DNA from 3 places in the Pseudoxanthomonas sp. GW835-FHT14C01 genome. Region 1 is predicted to be linked to each of the others. Evidence: riboswitches for the same ligand, from Rfam matches in the RefSeq annotation. Region 1 holds a riboswitch; each other region holds the start of a gene.
What was found. Region 1 has a riboswitch for cobalamin ahead of btuB (TonB-dependent vitamin B12 receptor). Riboswitches for the same ligand answer to the same signal wherever they lie in the genome.
Positions count from the first base shown of each region.

Region 2: linked by a shared signal. The riboswitch ahead of AC1Q5B_RS04025 (ribonucleoside-diphosphate reductase subunit alpha) and the one ahead of btuB (TonB-dependent vitamin B12 receptor) in region 1 are both predicted to bind cobalamin.
Region 3: linked by a shared signal. The riboswitch ahead of metE (5-methyltetrahydropteroyltriglutamate--homocysteine S-methyltransferase) and the one ahead of btuB (TonB-dependent vitamin B12 receptor) in region 1 are both predicted to bind cobalamin.

Region 1 is NZ_JBXAGB010000001.1:1,487,592-1,490,718, forward strand. It holds gene btuB (TonB-dependent vitamin B12 receptor) at 1-1,859, opposite strand, end outside; cobalamin riboswitch at 1,987-2,208, opposite strand; gene AC1Q5B_RS06480 (TfoX/Sxy family protein) at 2,304-2,675, opposite strand; gene AC1Q5B_RS06485 (GAF domain-containing protein) at 2,672-3,127, opposite strand, start outside.
Region 2 is NZ_JBXAGB010000001.1:910,491-913,617, forward strand. It holds gene hglS (2-oxoadipate dioxygenase/decarboxylase HglS) at 1-909, shown strand, start outside; cobalamin riboswitch at 1,128-1,346, shown strand; gene AC1Q5B_RS04025 (ribonucleoside-diphosphate reductase subunit alpha) at 1,629-3,127, shown strand, end outside.
Region 3 is NZ_JBXAGB010000001.1:921,647-924,773, forward strand. It holds gene metE (5-methyltetrahydropteroyltriglutamate--homocysteine S-methyltransferase) at 1-1,821, opposite strand, end outside; cobalamin riboswitch at 2,020-2,250, opposite strand; gene AC1Q5B_RS04065 (hypothetical protein) at 2,292-3,127, opposite strand, start outside.

The DNA.
Region 1 (3,127 bases):
AGGCCGTACTCGCGACCGGGCTGGTTGTACCAGGCGATCGTTTCGTAGTCGCGGTCGAACACGTTGCTCGCACGCGCCTGCACCGACCATTCGTCGGTGATCGCGTACTCCAGGCGCAGGTCCAGCGTGCCGTAGCCCGACAGGCGGACCGTGTTGGCCGCGTTGTCGTAGCGATGGCTGGCGCCGTTGGCGGTCACGCCGATGCGGAAATCGCCGAACGCGCGGTCCACGTCGACGCGCGCCGTGTTGCGCGCGCGGCGTGCCAGCAGGTTGTCGTAGTTGCCGCCGGCAGTATGGTTGCGTGGATCGGTGTGACTGACCTGCGCCGCGATGTCGAAGCCGGCCAGCGTCACTGCGCCGGTCAGTTCGGCGCCACGGATGCGCGCTTCGTCGGTGTTGGCCGGCAGCCAGTTGCTGTCCAGCGCGATCAGGTCCTCGATGCGGGTCTCATAGACGTTGAACGTCCAGTTCCACGCGTCGCCGTACTGGGCCAGGCCGATGTCGAGGGTCTTCGAACGTTCCGGTTCCAGCAGCGCGTTGCCCGAGAACGGGTAGTACAGGTCGTTGAACGTCGGCGCCTTGAAGCCGGTGCCCGCGTTGACGGTCAGCTTGACGCCGCTGCCGAAGCCGAGGCCCCAGCCGAGATTGCCGGTCACGTGGTTTCCGAACTGGTCGTTGTCGTCGTTGCGCACGCTGGCCTGCACCTGGTGCGCGCCGAAACGCCCCTGGTATTCGACGAAGACGCCGGTGTTGTCGCGACTGTCCACCGGCACGCCGACGGTGTCGTTGACGAAATCGACGCTGCTGGTGACTTCGTCGCGCTGCCAGTCGGCACCGGCCGTCAGCACGTGCTGCTCACCGAACGCAAAGTCACCCTGCAGCGACGCCGTATCGCGGCGGGTATCGAACGTGCTGACGTCCTGGCGGGCGGTGCCCGTGCCGTCGTTGAAGTAGTTGTGCGACTTGTCCGAAGCGCGACCGACCTGCGCGGTGAGCGTGGTGGCGCCGGAGGGCTTCCAGGTCAGCTTGCTGCCCAGCACCTGCTGCACGTTGTCGGCTTCGTTGCCGCCGTAGATGCTGCCGTCGAATTCGTTGAAGGCATCGGCATTCAGCGCGTGGCCTTCCAGCGTCAGCGTATCGGTCAGCTTGTAGCCGGCGCGCACGTTGAGCGAGACGTTGCGGTAGCCGTCGTCGTCCGGCTCGTCGGTGAAACAGCCCTGGAACAGCGTGCCCGAGCCACGGCAGGCGTTGATGCCGTCGGTTTCCTGGTAGGCGGCATTGGCGCCGATCCAGCCACGCTCGCCGCCGTAGGCGAAGCCGCCGCTGGCTTCGCGCAGGTTGTGGCTGCCGCCACCGATGCGCAGTTCGCGCGACAGGCCCTGCGTGCCACGACGGGTAAAGATCTGGATGACGCCGCCGATCGCCTCCGAGCCGTACAGGCTGGAGCGCGGACCGCGGACGATCTCGATGCGCTCGATCTGGTCGACTGGCAGGTCCTGGAACGACGCCAGGCCGGCGGTCGCCGAACCGATGCGGATGCCGTCGACCAGCACCAGCACATGGTCGGATTCGGTACCCCGGATGTTGAGGGTGCTCAGCTTGCCCAGGCCGCCCTGGTTGGTGAAGCCGATGCCGGCGCGGCCCTTCAGCAGGTCGACCAGCGAGCGCGACTGGCTGCGCTCGATCTCCTCGCGGCCGATGACCTGCACCGGCGCCAGGCTGTCGCGCACGGCGACGTCGGTGCGCGTGCCGGTGACGACGATCTCGTCCAGGTCGGTGGCCTCCTGCGCGTACGCGGCGAACGGTAGTGCCAGCGCGACCGCCGTGGCCAGAAGGGAAAGGGAATGACGGCTGTACATCGGATTCGACTCCATCGCGCGCCCCGCGCGCATTACTAGGCATGGAGTTGCGATGACGGAGAGGGAGCGTAGCGGACAGCGCAGCAGGCGAACGGCGGCGCAGCACGCCGCGACGCCCTCCGCATCGCAACCAGTGGACTTCCGGGCCGGTCTCCGGGCTTGCGAAGGCGTGCGCCATGCACGCTGCCGGGGCGCCTTCCCATGCATGGATCGCACAGTGGCCGATGCCGCGGTTGTCGTCGCCTACCGTTGCGGGGGCAGCGCCGGAATGCCGCCTGCGCGGTCCACCGGCTTCCCGTTTCAACCCTGGGCGGACACGCCGCGGGTCACCTGAAAGCGCGCGCAGTATACGGGAAGCATCCGCACGGCGTGGAGCGGCGCTTGCTCCGCTGCTCTCGGGGAACGGACGGCGTGCGGCGTCGAGCGGGCGACGCTACGGCAGTGTCAGTCCTCGCCGCCGGGCGAGTCGAACAGATTGAGTGACGGGCCCGCGTCCTCTTCGCGTTCGGTGTGCGTGGTCGTCACCGGTCCGGCGGCGGGGCGGCCGCGCGGGGGCGGCAGCAGCGCCGCGGCGGCTTCATAGGCCACCAGCAACTGGCTGCGGCGATCTTCGGGGAGCTGTTGCCAGTGACAGTCGAGCAGCGCGCCTTCCAGCGCATACAGCAGGTTGAGGCTGGGGCGGAACCCCGCACGCTTGACCCGGATGAAGGCTTCCACCGCGCCTACGCCCTCGAGGTCCTCCTGCGTGCGCAGGCCGACCTGGCGCAGCCAGGCGGCGGACTTGGGGCCGATGTTGCGCAGCTTGGTGCCTGTCATGTCAGCGAATCCACGAAGATGGCGGCGATGCGTTCCATGCCCGCCTGGTCGTCGGCATCGAAGCGCGCCAGGCGTGGGCTGTCCAGGTCGAGCACGCCGACCAGTTCGTCCCCTTTCACCAGCGGTACCACCAGTTCCGAGCGCGATGCGGAATCGCAGGCGATGTGGCCCGGGAAGGCTTCCACGTCGTCCACGCGCTGGGTCTGGCGGGTGCGTGCGGCGGCTCCGCAGACCCCCTTGTCCAACGGGATCCGCACGCAGGCTGGTAGTCCCTGAAACGGACCGACCACCAATTCCCGGCCATCGAAGAAGTAGAAGCCCGCCCAGTTGAAGTCGGGCAGGGCGTGGTACAGCAGGGCCGCCAGGTTGGCCGCGTTGGCGATGCGGTCGGGCTCGCCGGCCAGCAGGGCGCGGGCCTGTTCGGCCAGCTGTGCGTATTGTTCCGGCTTGCT
Region 2 (3,127 bases), 580 kb from region 1:
GACATCTTCACCGCCGGCGCGCGGGCGCTGGTGGACCAGGCCGAACGCGACGGCGGATTGAATGAAGCCGACGCGCAGCGCTTCGTCGCCGAGGTGCTGGAAACCTTCCGCTGGCACGGCGATGCCACCGTGCCGCTGGAGACCTACCGCGCGCTGCACGGCCTGCACCGCCTGGTCGCCGACGTGGTCAGTTTCCGCGGGCCGCACATCAACCACCTGACCCCGCGCACGCTCGACATCGACGCCGCGCAGGCCGCCATGCTGGCGCGCGGCATCCAGGCCAAGGCATTGATCGAAGGCCCGCCGCGCCGCGCGGTGCCGATCCTGCTGCGGCAGACCAGCTTCAAGGCGCTGGAAGAGGAAGTCGCCTTCCCCGACGCCACCGGCACGCTGGTGCCCGGCAGTCACAGCGCGCGCTTCGGCGAGATCGAACAGCGCGGCCTGGCGCTGACGCCGGCCGGCCGCGACCTCTACGACCGCCTGCTGGCGCAGGTGCGGCAGGCCGGCGGTGCAGGCAATACGTCGGCGGACTATCCACAGCGCCTGGCGGCAGCGTTCGCGGCATTCCCGGATGACGAAGCGACGCTGCGTCGCGAGGGGCTGGGCTACTTCCGTTATCGCCTGACGGAAAGCGGCGCCGCCTTGCCGGCCTCCGAGCGCACGGCGATCACGCCGGACGCGCTGGTCGATGCCGGCCACGCCGTCGTCGACCCCATCGTCTACGAGGATTTCCTGCCGGTCAGCGCGGCGGGCATCTTCCAGTCCAACCTCGGCGGCGGCGAACAGCGCGCGTACGACGCGCACGCCAACCAGGAGGCGTTCGAAGCGGCGCTGGGCAAGACGATCCACGACCCGTTCGCGCTGTACGCGCAGGCGCAGGCTGCCTCGATCGCCGCGCTGCGGAGCTGACGTAGGGCGGGCCTTGGCCCGCCGTCGCCATGCTGGACCTCGCGACGCGACTTGGAGAGCGGCGGTGTCGCCGCATCTCCACGGCACTCGACGCGTGCGATGGTGGGCCAAGGCCCACCCTACGAAGGTTCGCGAGGCGAGCCCAATCCGTGAAACCCGCTTCGCACCGACACCCGCTGTTCCACACAACATTTGGTGTTGACGCGTCCGGTACCCCCCACTATCTTGTGGCCGTCGGTTCCGGTGGCCGCAAGCCACGGGATTAAAACGGGAAGCCGGTGACGCGTTCGCGCCACTCCGGCACTGCCCCGCAGCGGTAATTGGGAACGAACCCGCCACCAGCACTGGGGCCTTGCCCCGGGAAGCGGCGGACGTAGGAAGAAGGCTCGCCCTTCGCGCCCATGAGTCCGAAGACCTGCCGACAGCCGCGCGTAGCACACCGCGCGGTGCCGGCCGCGGAATCTCCGGGGGGAGAGGGCTGGTGACGCAGGGGACGCCGGCCTTCGGTCCGCACGATCTCGCTCCCTGCGACGCCGCTTCCCCACTGTGATGCTCCATCCGGCGTTGCGCAGCCCCGCGAGGGACGGGCCGCCGCGTGCACCACGCATGGAGGATTTCTCGTGACCCAGACCGACACCGCCGTCGCCGTCGCCGACGCCGGCACCACCCCGTCCCAGAAGGACGCGTTCTCGCTGACCCCGCCGCCCACCGCCACCGCGATGAGCGTGACCAAGCGCAATGGCGGCCGCGAACCGGTGGACCTCAACAAGATCGTGCGCGCGGTGCAGCGCAACTGCGAAGGCCTGCACGCCATCGACCCGATGCGCGTGGCCACCCGCACCATCTCCGGCCTGTACGACGGCGCCAGCACGCGCGAACTGGACGAACTGTCGATCCGCACCGCCGCGCTGCTGACCGGCGAGGAGCCCGAATACAGCCGACTGGCCGCGCGCCTGCTGGCCGGCTACATCGTCAAGGAAGTCACCGGCCAGGAGATCCACGCGTTCTCGCAGTCGGTCACCCGCGGCCACGAGGTCGGCCTGATCAACGACCGCCTGCTGAACTTCGTGCAGACCAACGCGCGCAAGCTCAACGACGCGCTGGACGCGTCGCTCGACCTGCACTTCGACTACTTCGGCTTGCGCACGCTGTACGACCGCTACCTGCTGCGCCATCCGCACACGCGCAAGGTGATCGAGACGCCGCAGCAGTTCTTCCTGCGCATCGCCTGCGCGCTGAGCGAGGACGTGCCGGAAGCGCTGGCGCTGTACCGCCGGATGGGCAACCTGGACTACCTGCCCAGCTCGCCGACGCTGTTCAACAGCGGCACCACGCACGAGCAGCTGTCCTCATGCTTCCTGCTGGACTCGCCGCAGGACACGCTGGAATCCATCTACGCCAAGTACGGCGACATCGCGCAGCTGAGCAAGTTCAGCGGCGGCATCGGCGTGAGCTACACGCGCGTGCGTTCGCGCGGTTCGCTGATCAAGTCCACCAACGGCCACAGCAACGGCATCGTGCCGTGGCTGAAGACGCTCGATTCCTCGGTCGCGGCGGTCAACCAGGGCGGCAAGCGCAAGGGCGCGGCCTGCGTGTACCTGGAAACCTGGCACGCCGACATCGAGGATTTCCTGGAACTGCGCGACAACACCGGCGACGAAGCGCGCCGCACGCACAACCTCAACCTGGCCAACTGGGTACCGGACCTGTTCATGAAGCGCGTCGAGGCCGACCAGGAATGGTCGCTGTTCGACCCGCGCGTGACGCCGGAACTGACCGACCTGTACGGCGATGCGTTCGAGCGGGCGTACACGCAGGCGGAAACGCAGGGCAAGGCGGTCAAGACGATCTCCGCCCGCAAGCTGTACGGCCGGATGATGCGCACGCTGGCCGAGACCGGCAACGGCTGGATGACGTTCAAGGACAAGTGCAACGCCGCCAGCAACCAGACCCTGCGCGCCGGCAACGTCATCCACCTGTCGAACCTGTGCACCGAGATCCTGGAAGTCACCTCGGCCGAAGAGACCGCGGTGTGCAACCTGGGCTCGATCAACCTGGGCCGCCACTTCGATGACGATGGCTGGTTCGATTTCGACAAGCTGGCCGAAACCGTGCGCCTGGCCGTGCGCCAGCTGGACCGCGTGATCGACCTGAACTTCTATCCGATCGAGACCGCGCGCCGCGGCAACCTGCGCTGGCGCCCGGTCGGCCTGGGCTG
Region 3 (3,127 bases), 570 kb from region 1:
CGCCGGCTCGTCGATCTGGATGACGCGGATGCCGGCCGCTTCCAGGTCCAGCACTTCGTCGCGCAACGCGAGCGCGATCTGCCGGCAGGTCTGCGCCCGCGCCTGGTCGTCGCGCACGAACGACCACTGCAGCACCGTCACCGGGCCGGTCAGCATGCCCTTCATCGGCCGGTCGGTCAGCGACTGCGCGTACTGCGACCAGCGCACCGTCATCGGCGCGGGACGCGATACGTCGCCGTAGATCACCGGCGGCTTCACGCAGCGCGAGCCGTAGCTCTGTACCCAACCATTCCCGGTGAAGGCGAAGCCGTCGAGCTGTTCGCCGAAGTACTCCACCATGTCGTTGCGCTCGAACTCGCCGTGCACCAGCACGTCGATGCCGATCTCCTCCTGGAAGCGCACGCAGCGTTCGGTCTCTTCGCGCAGGAACGCATCGTAGTCGGCGTCGGACAGCTTGCCGCGCTTGTTGCGTGCCCGCGCCTCCCGGACGTCATGCGTCTGCGGGAACGAGCCGATGGTGGTGGTGGGATACGCGGGCAGACGGAGCAGCGCGGCCTGCGCAAGACGACGCTGCGCGTACGGCGAGTCGCGATCGATGTCGCCCGCCTCGGGCGAGGCCAGGCGCGCGGCGACGCCGGGACGATGCACGCGCGCGGACTGCCGACGCGATTCGATGCGGTCGCGCGCGAGTGCGAGGTCGGCATCGGCACCGCGCGGGTCGCGTAGCGCATCGGCGAGCAGCCGCAGCTCCTCGATTTTCTGCCGCGCGAAGGCCAGCCACGACTTGAGGTCCGACGGCAGCGTCCTCTCGCCGGTGACATCGACCGGCACGTGCAGCAGCGAGCACGACGGCGACAGCCACAAGGCATGGGCGCCCACATGGCCCTGCGCGTACTTCGCGAGAATCAGGGCGTTGTCGAGATTCGTGCGCCAGATGTTGCGGCCGTCCACCAGGCCCGCAGACAATACGCGCCCCTTCGGCAGCTGCTTCAGTACCTCGTCGAGTTGCTCCTTGCCGCGCACCAGGTCGACATGCAGGCCGTCCACCGGCAATGCGCACGCCAGCGGCAGGTTGTCGCCGAGGCGGCCGAAGTACGTGGCCAGCATCAGCGACGGTCGCACGCCTTTCGCCAGCGTCGCGTACGCCTTCAGATACGCCGCGCGCGCCGCGTCATCGAGGTCGAGCACCAGGCAAGGCTCGTCGATCTGCACCCATGCCGCCCCGGCGGCGTGCAGCGTCGCCAGCAGCTCGGCATAGACGGGCAGCAACCGGTCGAGCAGTGCGAGACGGTCGCTGCCGTCCACGCTCTTCGCCAGCAGCAGGAAGCTCACCGGCCCGAGCAGCACCGGACGGGCGGCGTTGCCCGCGGCACGCGCTTCCAGGAATTCCGCCACCGGCTTGTCGCCGCGCAGGCGGAACGTCTGCCCGGCGTGCAGTTCCGGCACCAGGTAGTGGTAGTTGGTGTCGAACCACTTGGTCATTTCCAGCGCGCGCAGGTCGGTCCCGTCGCGCTGCACGCCGCGCGCGAGCGCGAAGTAACCAGCCAGCGGATCGGCGTCCGCCAGCGCGCGATACGCGTCGGGAATCGCATCGAACAGAAAGGCGGTGTCGAGCACGTGGTCGTACAGCGCGAAGTCGTTGCACGGCACGACGTCGGCGCCGGCCTCGCGTTGCAACTGCCAGTGGCGATGGCGCAGGTCGCGCGCGGTGTGCTGCAGGTCTTCGGCAGTGGTGTCGCCGCGCCAGTAACTTTCCAGGGCGGCCTTCAGTTCGCGCTTCGCGCCGATGCGCGGGAAGCCGAGGGTGGTAACGGTGGTCATGGTGCGTGTCCTCATGCGTGGCGGATGAGGAACGAAGGAACCGCGCGCCGGACCGCAGCCCGCCACGCCAGCGACCTTCGCCCCCGCGGGCGAGCCGGAGTGCCGAAGTCGGGCGCAGGAGGACGCGTCCGGGCAGGCTTGCGCGGACACGGGCTCCGGCCACCTCCCCTCGGAAGCTCCAGGTCAGTCGGAAGACGGTCGTGTCCTCCGGCCAGGGCAGGTCTTCGGGCTCATGGGCTTGAGGCGAGGCGCCTCACCTACCCGCCGCTTCCCGAGGCAGAACCTCAGTGCTGTGTGGCGGGGTCGTTCCCAAATACCGCTGCGGGGCAGCGCCGGAATAGGCCCATCGAACAGGCCGCACCGGCTTCCCTTTTAATTCCATCGCTTCATTCGGATGAAGCGATGGAAACCTTGGCGGTGCGCACGTTACGCCCGGGACGCGAGGGCGTCAAGCAGTAGCGCGGCGCGGCTCAGAATCCGCTGGCAGTGACATTGCAGGTCAGGCCGATGGTGACGACACCGCCGTTGGGGAGCGCGGGAATGGCGACACCCGACTGCAGACCGCTGGCCGTCAGCGATGCGGGACACGCGGCGCTGCCCGTCGCCGAGCACGTCGGTGCGGGCAGCCCCGCCGCGGCGCAGTCCAGTCCCGCCACGGCCGGATCCCTCACGACCGCGCCATGCGCGGCAGCCGGTCCCTCGTTGGTCACCACGAGCGTGAACGCCACTTGCCCACCCGAGGCCGCGATGGAAGGTAATGCGCTCTTCTCGATCCGCACGTCGGCCTGGTTGCTGTCGTCGTTATGGATCGTGCAGGTCGCGGCGTCACCGGCGGCCAGGGTGATGCTGTTGCCCGACACCGCCGCGCCGCCGTTGATCGCACAGCTGTAGAGGCTGGCGACGTAGCCGGTCGGCGTGGCGCTCTCCGACAGCGTGTACGTGCCCGGCTCCACCACGGCACTGGTCACGGCCGCCGTGCCGGTGGCACCACTGATAGCGGTCGGACCTGCCGCCGACAGCGTCCACGCCGCCGCCGGCTGCGTGCCGCCGTTGTCGTTGGTTACCGTCTTGACCAGCGTCAGCCGGGCCGGGTTGTCGTTGTTGTTGATGGTGCAGATTGCCGTGTCGCCCGCCGCCAGCACGATGCTGTTGCCCGACACCGCCGCGCCGCCGTTGACGGCACAACGGTAGGGCGTGGACGAATAGCCTGCGGGCAGCGCGCTTTCCGACAGCGTGTACATGCCGGGACTCACCGCGGCATTGGTCACCGCGGCCGAGCCGGTCGCACCGGTGATAGTGGTGGGGC